DNA from 4 places in the Halomonas sp. GXIMD04776 genome. Region 4 is predicted to be linked to each of the others. Evidence: predicted binding sites of a transcription regulator. Region 4 holds the regulator's gene; each other region holds the start of a gene.
The links. The regulator LexA, encoded in region 4, represses DNA repair genes until DNA is damaged. The targets are predictions, from matches to a motif close to TACTGTNTANNTANACAGTA.
Positions count from the first base shown of each region.

Region 1: recA (recombinase RecA) is a predicted target of LexA. The motif match lies at 1,286-1,305, and genes of this name have one in related genera.
Region 2: ACPF7Z_RS11985 (LexA family protein) is a predicted target of LexA. The motif match lies at 1,234-1,253, and genes of this name have one in related genera.
Region 3: recN (DNA repair protein RecN) is a predicted target of LexA. The motif match lies at 1,849-1,868, and genes of this name have one in related genera.

Region 1 covers NZ_JBNCAN010000006.1:129,126-132,228, forward strand. The annotation lists gene ACPF7Z_RS05800 (AsmA family protein) at 1-621, shown strand, start outside; gene ACPF7Z_RS05805 (CinA family protein) at 722-1,213, shown strand; gene recA (recombinase RecA) at 1,325-2,413, shown strand; gene ACPF7Z_RS05815 (regulatory protein RecX) at 2,416-2,916, shown strand; gene alaS (alanine--tRNA ligase) at 3,084-3,103, shown strand, end outside.
Region 2 covers NZ_JBNCAN010000016.1:36,217-39,319, reverse strand. The annotation lists gene ACPF7Z_RS11990 (Y-family DNA polymerase) at 1-754, opposite strand, end outside; gene ACPF7Z_RS11985 (LexA family protein) at 757-1,197, opposite strand; gene murI (glutamate racemase) at 1,563-2,360, shown strand; gene trmA (tRNA (uridine(54)-C5)-methyltransferase TrmA) at 2,394-3,103, shown strand, end outside.
Region 3 covers NZ_JBNCAN010000026.1:52,185-55,287, reverse strand. The annotation lists gene recN (DNA repair protein RecN) at 135-1,808, opposite strand; gene grpE (nucleotide exchange factor GrpE) at 2,016-2,654, shown strand; gene dnaK (molecular chaperone DnaK) at 2,794-3,103, shown strand, end outside.
Region 4 covers NZ_JBNCAN010000007.1:138,234-141,336, forward strand. The annotation lists gene ACPF7Z_RS06705 (energy-coupling factor ABC transporter permease) at 1-184, shown strand, start outside; gene dinB (DNA polymerase IV) at 188-1,243, opposite strand; gene lexA (transcriptional repressor LexA) at 1,259-1,903, opposite strand; gene ACPF7Z_RS06720 (TetR/AcrR family transcriptional regulator) at 2,084-2,743, shown strand; gene nagZ (beta-N-acetylhexosaminidase) at 2,841-3,103, shown strand, end outside.

The sequences.
Region 1 (3,103 bases), on a different contig from region 4:
CTACGCAAGGTCGAGTTGTCCGACATCGCCAGGGACTCCGCCGGTACCATTGGCGGGCAGGGGAAAGTGCGCTTTCGTGGCAACTCCCTGGATGAGGTAATGGCGGGGCTGGATGGCAATCTGGAACTGGCCATGTCCAGCGGGCGCCTAGACATGTTGGTCATCGAAGCCCTGGGACTCGATCTGGCCGAGGCGCTGATAGGGACCCTGGTGGATTCCGACAAAGTGCCCATGCAGTGCGCCTATACTCGGCTCGATGCAACTCGAGGCGAGGTGGTGGTCGAGCAGTTCTTTATCGGTACCGCGGATAGCAACCTGACCGGTGGCGGCTCGATCGACCTGGGTGACGAACGCCTCGATCTGGTATTCGAGGCGCACCCCAAGGACCCCAGTCTGTTGGCCTCCGATTCGCCGGTGAAACTCCAGGGGCTGCTGAGCGAGCCCAAGGTGGAGGTGGTGTCCCGGGAACTCGTGGCCCGGGGCGTGCTCTCGGTACTGGGGGCGGTCATCGCGCCACCGCTGGCGATCCTGCCCTGGATCGAGCCGGGTACCGGTGAAGGTGTCGGGCCGGGATGCCGGCAGGTCCTGCGGGAGTTTTCTACGGGCGAAGAGATGCGGTGAAGTTCCCGAAATCGAACACGACTCGGCCGGCGGCTTTAAACGTCCGCAAATACCGCTATCCTACGCGTATCATCCGCGCTCGTGAGTATGAGGTAGCCTCATGGTGTACGAAGAGGAATTATTGAAGCTAAGTGAACGCCTGGGCGACGCCTGCCGCCGTCAAACAGCGACGGTGACCACAGCGGAGTCCTGCACCGGCGGCGGTGTTGCCGCGGCGATCACTGATATCGCTGGTAGCTCGGATTACTTCGAGACCGGCTACATAACCTATGCCAACGTCTCCAAAATGCGCTTGCTGAAGGTGTCCAAGTCGATGCTTGAAGGCTACGGCGCCGTCAGTCAGGAGACGGTGGAAGCCATGGTCAAGGGCGCCTGTCTCGAAAGTGGTGCCGATATCGGAGTGGCGGTCAGTGGCATTGCAGGCCCCGATGGTGGCAGCGACGAAAAACCGGTGGGTACCGTGTGGTTTGCCTGGGGCGATGCCTCGCGTCAGCATGCCGAGCGGCACGTATTTGAAGGAGATCGTCTGCAGGTGCGTCATCAGGCGGTGCGAGTGGCGCTTGAAGGACTCATTGACTGGCTTGAAAAATAGCGACGACGGCGACGAAAAATAGCCGATATCCGTGTCTGCAGGAGTAGGCGCGTGATTTTTTTTACGGCATAATACTGGTCAATCATACAGTAATCGTATCGGGAGACATCCATGGCACAGGACGACAATCGTTCAAAAGCCCTCAATGCGGCGCTTTCGCAGATCGAGCGTCAATTCGGCAAAGGCACCGTGATGCGTCTGGGCGACACGCCCCGGGTCATCATGCCCTCTGTATCCACCGGCTCCCTGGGGCTGGATATCGCCTTGGGGATCGGCGGGCTACCGCTGGGCCGTGTCGTCGAGATCTTCGGACCGGAATCCTCGGGCAAGACCACCCTTACGCTGTCGGTCATCGCTCAGGCACAAAAGCAAGGTAAGACCTGTGCCTTTATCGATGCCGAGCACGCCCTTGACCCGAGCTATGCCGAGAAGCTCGGCGTCAATCTCGATGATCTACTGGTTTCCCAGCCGGATACCGGCGAGCAGGCACTGGAAATCTGCGACATGCTGGTACGTTCCGGTGGCGTCGATGTGATCATTATCGATTCCGTGGCGGCCCTTACGCCCCGGGCGGAGATCGAAGGCGAAATGGGCGATTCTCATGTCGGCCTGCAGGCCCGCCTGATGTCTCAGGCGCTGCGCAAGATCACCGGCAACATCAAGAACGCCAACTGCATGGTGGTGTTCATCAACCAGATCCGCATGAAGATCGGTGTGATGTTTGGCAGCCCGGAAACCACCACCGGCGGCAACGCGCTGAAGTTCTACTCCAGCGTACGTCTAGACATTCGCCGTACCGGCTCGGTCAAGGCCGGCGATGAGGTCACCGGTAACGAGACCCGCGTGAAGGTGGTCAAGAACAAGGTGGCGCCACCGTTCCGCCAAGCCGAGTTCCAGATCCTTTACGGCAAAGGCATCTATCACGCCGGAGAGGTTGTGGATCTGGGCGTGCAGTGCAAGCTGGTCGATAAGGCCGGTGCCTGGTACAGCTATCAGGGCAACAAGATCGGCCAGGGCAAGGCCAATGCGGCGCAGTTCCTCGAGGACAACCCGGCGGTCATGGATGAGATCGAAAGCGGCATTCGTGGTCAACTGTTGAGCGCGCCGGAACCCAGGACCGCTGAAAACAAGGAAGGTAAGGAAGCCGAGCCCGAGGCCACTGCCGCCACGAGCGAAGACAGCGAAGACGGTTTGTTCTAAGCATGTCTGGCCTCTTTACGGGTGCAGCGAGCACAGCCAGTGGTGGCGTGTCCGCCCGGGATGATGCCATTCGCCTGTTGGCGCGGCGCGAGTATTCTCGCGTCGAGCTGGAAAGGCGGTTGGCTGCCAAGGGCCATGCAAGCGACGATATTGCCGAAAGTCTGGACGCTTTGGCTAGCGAGGGATTGCAGTCCGATGCGCGTTTCGCTGAGATATTCCTGCGTTCGCATATTGCTCGCGGGCAAGGGCCTCTCAAGGTGCGTGCCGAGCTAGGCGAGCGGGGTGTCGATCGAGAACTGATCCGTGCAACCTTGGCGGAAGCCGATGCCGCAGGTGAGCTCGACTGGTTCAGTCTTGCCTGCGAAGTCTTGGCCAAGCGATTTGAAGGGCCTGGCAGTACGCCCCGGGAGCGCGCCCGCAGGGAGCGTTTTCTCGCTGGGCGTGGTTTCGATTTCGAGCAGTCCCGTCACGCCCTTTCCCATGCCTGGGATAATCTTTTGTAATCCAATACCTGCCCCCTTTAGTCATTTGACGACTGCGTTATACTAGTTCGCCTCGCGACGGCCCCCGGGTGGCGTCTTTTCGTGGTATGACAAGCCATCGTTGTCATTGTCGATCGGCAACGACCGCCTGCCCGCAGCGCCTAAACGCTTATTACCACGGGTTTTCTATGAAAAGCGCAGACATTAG
Region 2 (3,103 bases), on a different contig from region 4:
CGAAGGAACGGGAACACAGGATGCTACGCCGTGGCGTATCCAGATCCTGGGCGTCCAGGCAGGGCGTTCCCTTGAGCTCACTAGCCGTTCGCGCCACCACCACATTGAAACGCTTGCGCAGCCAGGACTCGGGTGCATCACGCAGGGCCGCTGCGTTGCCGATGTTCAGATCCGTCAGTTGCAATGCCAGCCGTGCACCGATGCCCCATACGGCCTTGACGGGCAGCTGGCGCAAACGGTGATCGAGTTCGGATGCGGCGGCATCGGGCCAGACACAGACCTGGGGCCGGCTCGACATGCGTTTGGCCTGATGATTGGCCAGCTTGGCCAAGGTGCGGGTCGGGGCAATACCCAGCGACACGGGCAAACCCACATGACGCTCCACGGTTCGTACCAGGTCGTGCCCCAGTGTCTCAAGATCACCACTCAGACCGCGCAGATCAAGAAAGCACTCGTCGATGGAATAGGGTTCCAGGGCCGGCACGCACTGGGACAGGACACGCTGCACCCGCCCCGAAAGATCGCCATAAAGCGCATAGTTGGACGACTTGAGTACAAGTCTTTTGCGCTGGGCAGGGGGAATCTGGTGCGCCGGCATGCCCATGGCCACCCCCAGTGTCTTGAGTTCTTCGGAGCGGGCGATCACGCAGCCATCGTTGTTCGACAGCACACCAACCGGCATGCCTTCCAGTCGGGGGTCGAACAGTCGCTCACAGCTGACGAAGAAGTTGTTGCAATCGATGAGGGCGTACATGCTCAGCCTGTCCTACTGCAATCATGGATGACATGGCAGACCAGCCCCCACAGTCGGCAGTCGTTGTGGTCTTCCAGTGGCAGGCGCGCCTGTCGGTTATCGCCGCCGCGCAACCACCAGCGCGACCCCTGACCCTCCAGCTGATACAGCGCCAGCTCGCCATCGATGACGGCCACCACCCAATGACCGGCCGCGGCGGTGCAGGAACGGTCGACGATCAGCAGGTCGCCGTCGTGAAAGCCGACACTTTTCAGGTTATTGCCCGTTATTCGCATGAAAAAGGTCGAGGCGGGATGAGGGATCAAGTGCTGATTGAGGTCCAGCGGGGCTTCCTGGTAATCGTCCGCCGGTGAGGGAAAGCCGCTGGCGCCTCGACGTTCTACGGATTGCGAGAGAGGCATTGCTGTATGGGACAAGGTGTCGGCGAAATGGCTGATGCCCATATGATTCTCCAAGGGTAACAAGTGTCGGCGAATGTATACTGTAAAAATAACCAGTATTTGTTCTGTCGGCAAGCTCCATGGGTATTATCGGGTGCATACGAGCGAGTTCAGTGGTGAATCAGGTTCCTTCAAGGCGCCGTGAGCGACGGTAGGGCTGAGCATTTTTAGGAGTTGAGCAATGCCGCCCAGCGAGATCTGGTATGCCAGTGGGGAGATCGTTTTATAGCCGTATGCAACTCAATATCGGGCCCCGGGCTTTCCAGGGATTCATGAACGATCTTTACCCTCGTGATACGTTAGAATACGCGCTATCTGCTTGAAGGAAGCGAAGGGCAGTAGGCAAACGTTTTCAGAAAGAGTGCTCGATGAGCGGTCCGATTCTTGTCTTCGATTCCGGCGTCGGCGGCCTGTCGGTCGCCGCCGCCCTGCGTCAACGGCTGCCTCGGGCGGCGCTGGCCTATGTCTGCGACAACGCCATGCTGCCCTATGGCACCAAGCCGGATGCCTGGCTGGTGGCACGCATCGCAGATGTCTGCTGCGCCGCGGTAGCGGCGAGTGGCGCCAGTGCCCTGGTGGTCGCCTGTAACACCGCCAGTACTCTGGCACTGCGCGAGCTGCGTGCCCGTCTGAGCATTCCCGTGATCGGTACGGTACCGGCCATCAAGCCCGCGGCGAGGGCGACACGTAGCGCTACCTTCGGTTTGCTCGCGACCTCGGCGACGGTTCGTCGGCCCTATACCGATACCCTGATACGTGATTTCGCCGCACACTGTCGCATCATCCGGGTGGCTGCGGATACCTTGGTGGTTCAAGCCGAGCGCAAGCTTCGCGGCGAAAGAGTGGACATCGTCGAGATAGACCGCGAGTTGGCACCGTTCTGGGTCGTTGGCGAGCTCGATACCGTGGTGCTGGGCTGTACCCATTTTCCGCTGTTGCGTGACGAATTGAATGCCTGTGCCCCACGTCCGATCACCTGGATCGATTCGGGAGATGCAATTGCTCGACGTGTCGAAAGTGTCGTGACCTCGATCGAGCATGCCAGTGAAACCGGGCCGGCCTGGGCCAGCGCCCCGGGGCCGGCGCTGACCAAGGCACTAAAGGCTCATGGCTTTGACTCACCGCAGATTTTACAGGCATTGTCGGCGCCTTTGCCTCTGGAGTGACGTCATCATTTGTCATTTTGTCGAGGAGACCTCGTGGCCATCCCCGTTGTCGAACCTGAACACTACCCCCAGCAGTTGAAAGCCAAGCGTGACACCATCACGCGGCGTTTCGCTCATCTCCATCCGCCGCCGCTGGAGGTCTTTGCCTCGCCGCCCAGCCACTTTCGCCAGCGCTGTGAATTTCGTCTGTGGCATGAGGGCGACGATCTGTTCTACGCCATGTTCGAGGTCGATCCTGCCGACCTGGGCAGTAAAAAGATTGTTCGACTCGACCAGTATCCCGTCGCGAGCCGGCGCATCAATGAGCTGATGCCGCAGCTGATCGAGGCGTTGCGAGGCGATACCGTGCTGCGACGCAAGCTGTTTCAGGTAGAGTTTCTGACCACCCTGGCCGGTGAAGCGCTCATCACCCTGATCTATCACCGTCCCCTGGATGATACCTGGGAGCAAAAGGCGCGGGCCCTGCAAGAGCGCTTGAACGTCATGATCATCGGTCGTGCCCGCAAACAGCGACGCGTGCTCGAACGCGACCATGTCTGGGAACGACTGGCGTTGGATGATGATCGCGAGTTCGTCTATCAACAGGTGGAAAACAGTTTCACCCAACCCAATGCAGAGGTCGGTCGCAAGATGCTGTCCTGGGCACGAGAGGTGACCCGAGGCAGTCAGCAAGGCGATCTGGTGGAGCTTTACTGCGGCAATGGTAATTTCACCGTGGCTCTGGCGGAGAATTTTCGCCGGGT
Region 3 (3,103 bases), on a different contig from region 4:
GGCAAATTTTGCCTTGTCTTGCCTTCGCTCGTTACGGTCCTGAATAGTTTCTTGTTATTTTTCGCCTCGAATATCGAAACGCCAGTCCCGACCGGGGCTGGCGTTTCAGTTTGTGGGTATCAATTTTGCGGGCATCAATGGTGAGCGTGCTGACTGGCGTCCAGCATTTCCCGGGCATGGGCCAGAGTACGATCCGAGAGATGCACGCCCCCCAGCATACGCGCCAGTTCCTTGACACGACCCGCCTCGTCGAGGGTGGCCATCTGCGTCAGAGTCATGTCCTCCGTGGCTTGTTTCTCGATATGCAGATGTTGATGCGCCTGAGCGGCCACCTGAGGAAGATGGGTCACGGTCATGACCTGACCGGACTGGCCTAAGCGGCGCAAGAGCTGACCCACGATCTCGGCGGTCGCGCCAGACACCCCTACATCCACTTCGTCAAAGACCAGTGTCGCGATGGTGCTATGGCTGGCAGCGACTACCTGTATCGCCAGGCTGATGCGCGACAGCTCCCCGCCGGAGGCGACCTTGGACAACGGTCGGGCCGGCTGGCCGGGGTTGGCGCTGATCAAGAAGCGTACCGTATCCAGGCCGCTGGGCTGTGGTGTGTCGTGGGACGTTACGTCGATGTCGAAATGTGCTTTGCCCATGGCCAAAAAGCCCAGTTGATCCTGAACTTCCTTGCCGAAGGCGATGGCTGCCTGACGCCGTTTTTCACTGATGGCCCGGGCCTTGGAGCGATAGGCATCCCGGTTGGCTTCGATCTCGGTGGTCAAGGCGTCTAGGTCATGCTCGTTGCCTTCCAGGGAATCGAGTTCGCTGCGCAGACGCTGCTGCAGTTCGACCAACTCCTCGGGCATGACATGGTGCTTGCGTGCGATGCGGTGCACTTCTCCGAGACGCGTTTCGACCTGGGCCAGGCGCTCGGGATCGAGTTCGGTATGATCGATGAAGTGGTGCAGTTCTCGAGCGGCCTCTTCGATCTGGATCTGTGCATCGTTGAGCATGCTGCGAGCCTCGGCCAATGGCCCGTGCTCCGCGCCTGGTAAGCCTTCAATGCGTGCCAGAGCCTGATGAAGTAGCGTCAATGCGCCACCTTCGTCGTGATCGCAGCAGTCTACGGCGAGCCGGGTTTCGCGCAGGGTCTCCTCGGCGTGGGCCAGAACTGCCTGCTCCTGTTCCAGGGTCCCGAGTTCATCCTCGGCAAGTGCCAGTTGATCCAGCTCCTCGACCTGGTAGCGCAGCAGCTGGCGACGAGCCTGAATCTCGTCGCCACTGTCGGCCAGGCGCTTTAACCGGCGCCTCAATTCTTGCCAATGACGGAAGATGGCGCCGAGCTCGGCAACGGCTTCACCTTGGTTGGCGAAATCATCGAGCAGGCGCAGGTGAGTCTCTTCCTGCAGTAGGGCCTGGTGGGCATGCTGACCATGAATCTCGATCAGATGTTCGCCCAGGGACTTGAGATCCCCCACCGTGCAGGGCTGGCCGTTGATCCAGGCCTTGGAACGACCATTGGCGGCAAGAGCCCGGCGCAGCAGACAGTCGTCTGCAGGTAGTTCCCGCGCTTCAAGCCAGGCCTTGGCGGCGGGCAGTCTGTCAATATCGAAACGTGCACTGAGATCGGCGCGTTTGGTGCCATGACGCACGCTGCACGCATCGGCACGCTCTCCCAGACACAGCCCCAGTGCGCCGAGCAGGATCGATTTCCCGGCGCCGGTTTCGCCGGTGATGGCGGTCATGCCGTCGTGCAGATCGAGATCGAGACGCTCGACAATGGCAAAATCGCGGATTGCAAGCTGTACGAGCATGGTCACCTCCGTGAAATGGGCGAGAACGCGCTCAGGTGATATCTGTGTGTTTATACAGTATCCGTTATCCTTTCTTCAATCCTTCGTTGTCAACGCAGGATTCCAACGCAACGTCATGCCTTGAGATTGCCTGTGTTACCCCCATATAGGGTGCAAATCATCCACCCTTACGGCCGAGGGGCCGTTCAGTGATGTCAGGAGAGCGACATGGCCAAAGATCCACAGACGCCAATCGATGAGGAAATGCAACGTGCCGAGCGGGATGCCGAGCCGCAGGACGATCCCATCGAAGGACAACTCGATGATGCCGATGCCGGCGAGGAGGTTCTGGCGGAAGAGGAAACGCTGAGTGGCGCCGAGTTCATCGAGGACCCCGAGGCCGATGCCTTGGCGGCAAGGGTTGAGGAACTCGAACAATCCCTCGCCGAGGCCAAGGATCAGGCAATGCGAGCCGCGGCGGAGTCTCAGAATGTGCGTCGCCGTGCCGAGCAGGACGTGGATAAGGCACGCAAGTTCGCGCTGGAAAAGTTCGTCAAGGAACTGCTGCCGGTGGTCGACAGCCTTGAAAAGGCACTCGAGGCCATGGGTGACGATGCCAGCGAGGCGCACCGGGAAGGAGTCTCGATGACGCTGAAGCTACAGCTCGATGTTCTGGCCAAGTTCGGCGTCGAGGCCGTCGATCCGCAGGGCGAGCCTTTCGATCCGCAGTATCACGAGGCCATGACCATGGTACCCAACGGTGATCTTGAGCCCAACACCGTAATGGAGGTGATCCAGAAAGGCTATGTGCTCAATGGGCGCTTGGTCCGTCCAGCCATGGTGGTGGTCAGCAAGCCCGTGAAATAAATGATTTGACGATCAATACGATCTTGCCCCTTGAAAGGTGCGTTCGAGCCCCCCAGATAGACGACAAAGCAGGTTGGCAAGACATTACAGATCGCCACAAGCCATAAATAGTCAAGCAACGATTTTTAGAGGTATTGATATGGGACGCATAATTGGTATCGATCTTGGGACGACTAACTCCTGTGTTGCCGTACTGGACGGTGACAAGCCTAAGGTTATTGAAAACGCTGAAGGTGCGCGCACCACACCCTCCATCATCGCCTACACCGACGATGGGGAGACGCTGGTAGGCCAGGCGGCCAAGCGTCAGGCAGTCACTAACCCGACGAACACGCTGTATGCTATCAAGCGCCTGATCGGCCGTCGTTTCCAGGACGATGTCGTGCAAAAGGACATCAAGATGGTGCCCTACACCATCGCCAGCGCCGACAACGGCGATGCCTGGGTCG
Region 4 (3,103 bases):
GATCATATGGTTGGGCAGCAATGACCCGGAGGTGCTGCGCTTGATTGGCGAATATGCTCTATTCCTGCCATTGTTGTTGCCTTCAGAGGCATTCGTCACCGGTACGATACTCAGTTTGTTACTGGTCTATCACCCTCACTGGGTCCTGACCTTTGACAGTCATCGTTACATCGATACGAAGTAAGGGTTACTGCTGTTCATCGAACAGAGTCAACTGCCTTGCGCTGTCGGCAGGCACCAGGCGCACCCCTACACCAAGCAAGCGTACCGGACGGCTACCGCGCTTCCAGGCCTCATCGAGCAGGGCGAGGAAACGCTCGGTCGATGCTTGACGGCCCAGGCCTTCCAGCGTGGTCATGGAGAAATCGTTGAAGCGTACCTTGACGAACAGGCCCTTGATCGGCGGGTTCCCATGCCGTTCGAGACGCTGGCCGAGACGCTCGATCAGCGCCGGCAGTTCGGCTCGGCACTCGGTGAGCCCGGCCAGGTCGCGATGGAAGGTGTTTTCGGCACTCACGGATTTACGCTCGCGCTCGACCCTGACCGGGCGGTCATCCTGACCTCGAGCCAGTTCATACAGTCGGGTGCCGAACTTGCCGAAACGCTCGAGCAGGGTCTCCAGCGGCCAATCGCGTAGATGGCTGCAGGTGGTAATCCCCATGTTACGTAGCTTCGTCGCCGTGGCAGGGCCGACGCCGTGAAGCTTGCCCACGGGCAGGGCTGCGACGAATGATTCGGTGTCGTCGGGAGTAATGACGTGGAGCCCATCGGGCTTGTCCCAGTCACTGGCGATCTTGGCCAGGAACTTGCTGGGCGCCACACCAATGGACAGCGTGATCCCTGTGCGTCTCAAGGCCTCATCCTTGAGCCAGCGAGCCATCCAGGTGGCACTGCCCTTGAATCGGGTGACCGCGCTGACATCCAGGAAGGCTTCGTCCAGGGAAAGGGGTTCGACCAGCGGGGTCAGTTCGTAAAAAATCGCCTGAATGCGTTCGGAAACTGCGCGATATCGAGGGAAGTCCGCCGGCATCAGCGTCAGTTCGGGGCACAGCCGCATTGCCTGGGACGTAGGCATGGCGGAGTGAATGCCAAAGGCCCGGGCCGGGTAATTGCAGGTCGCAATGACGCCACGTCGATCGGCGCTACCGCCAATTGCCAGAGGAATCTCGCGCAGGCTCGGATTGTCGCGCATCTCCACGGCGGCATAGAAACAGTCGCAGTCGGCATGCAGGATCTTGCGCACGCGGGCCTCTAACGATTAGCCGAGGGCTTGGCCATTGCCACCACGAATCACGCCGACGCCTATTCCCTCGATTTCGAGATGCTCGCGGCGCAGATCGATCTCGATAGGTGAGAAGTCGGCATTCTCCGGCAGCAACCAGACCCGATGGCCGTCGCGCTGAATGCGCTTGACGGTAACATCGTCTTCCATGCGGGCCACGACGATCTGGCCGTCACGCACCCGGGTGGTCCGGTGTACCGCCAAAAGATCGCCTTCGAGAATGCCGATATCGCGCATGGAGAGCCCGCGCACACGCAAGAGATAGTCGGCATGGGGGGTGAAATAATCTGCGGGCAGAGGACAGTAACGATCGATATGGGCGGCGGCCAGCATCGGACTACCCGCGGCGACTTCGCCGATGACAGGCAAGCCTTGGCCGGTCTCGGCAGGATGATCGTCGTTTTCCGGTTGGGCGAGACGAATGCCTCGGGATGTGCCGGGAATCATGCGGATCACGCCTTTCTTGCTCAGCGCTCGTAGATGTTCCTCTGCGGCGTTGGGCGAACGAAAGCCCAGCGCTCGAGCAATTTCGGCACGGGTCGGGGGGTAGCCCTGTTCCTGCATGGTCTTGACGATGAAGTCATAGACATTCTGTTGACGGGGGGTGAGGGGACGGGTCATGGAATCTCCGCGATTACCACTGGTGGTTTGTGCAAGTATACAGCATGGGATTGTATCCAGTAATACAGGCGTTGGAAATCGATCGTTAGCGGTGTAATAGCGTCGGTGGTCGTGATTGAGTAGTCTGAGGAGATTATGACGATGTTTAAAACAGGCGTTTATCAGTCCAAGAGATCCTGCATGAACCAGACCGATACCGTAACGCGTATTCTCGATACCGCTGAAGTGCTGTTTGCCGAGCGCGGATTTGCCGAGACTTCACTGCGCACCATCACCAGCAAGGCCAAGGTCAATCTGGCGGCGGTGAACTACCATTTCGGTTCCAAGAAGGCCTTGATTCAGGCGGTATTCGCGCGCTATCTCGATCCCTTCACCGAGCGCTTTCACAAGACACTGGACAGGCTTGAAATCGAATATGGCGCTCAGCCCATTCCGCTTGAGGTATTGCTCGAGAGCATGGCGCGCACGGTGCTGGAGGTGCCGGCAGAGCGCAATAGTCTGAAGGTGTTCATTCGTCTGCTGGGGTTGGCCTATACCCAGGCCCAGGGGCATCTGCGGCGCTATATTCAGCAGCATTACGGTAGTGTCTTTACGCGCTTTACCGAACTCGTACGTCGCGCCACCCCCGAATTACCGGACGCCGAGCGCTTCTGGCGGTTGCATTTCATGCTGGGCACGGTGATCTTTACTCTGTCGGGACTCGATGCGCTGCGCGACATCGCTGCCAAGGATTACGGTGAGCAGGTCAGCGTGCGCGATCTGATCCACCGCTTGGGGCCCGTGGTGGTGGCCGGCATGAATGCGCCATTGCCCCAGGCTGTTCATCCGGCGCCGGTGTGATCGGCACGGATGAAGTAGATTCGTAGCGACCAAAGCGTCTGTTGTGATGTCGGTCTTTGTTCTAGAATCAGCCCCCTTCATGCAGAGGAACTCGATCATGACCCAACCACTCGGTCCGGTGATGCTGGATCTTGAAGGCGTCGCACTGTCCCGTGAAGAGCGCAAATTGCTGTCACGACCGGAAGTTGGGGGCGTCATCCTGTTTGCACGCAATATTGTCGATGCTGAACAGGTCATCAAGTTGTGCGCGTCCATTCGCAAGCTGCGTCCCGAGATATTGCTGGGCATCGATCAAGAAGGTGGTCGTGTGCAGCGCTTACGCAGGGGCGTGACGCGTATGCCCTCCATGGCTCGCCTGGG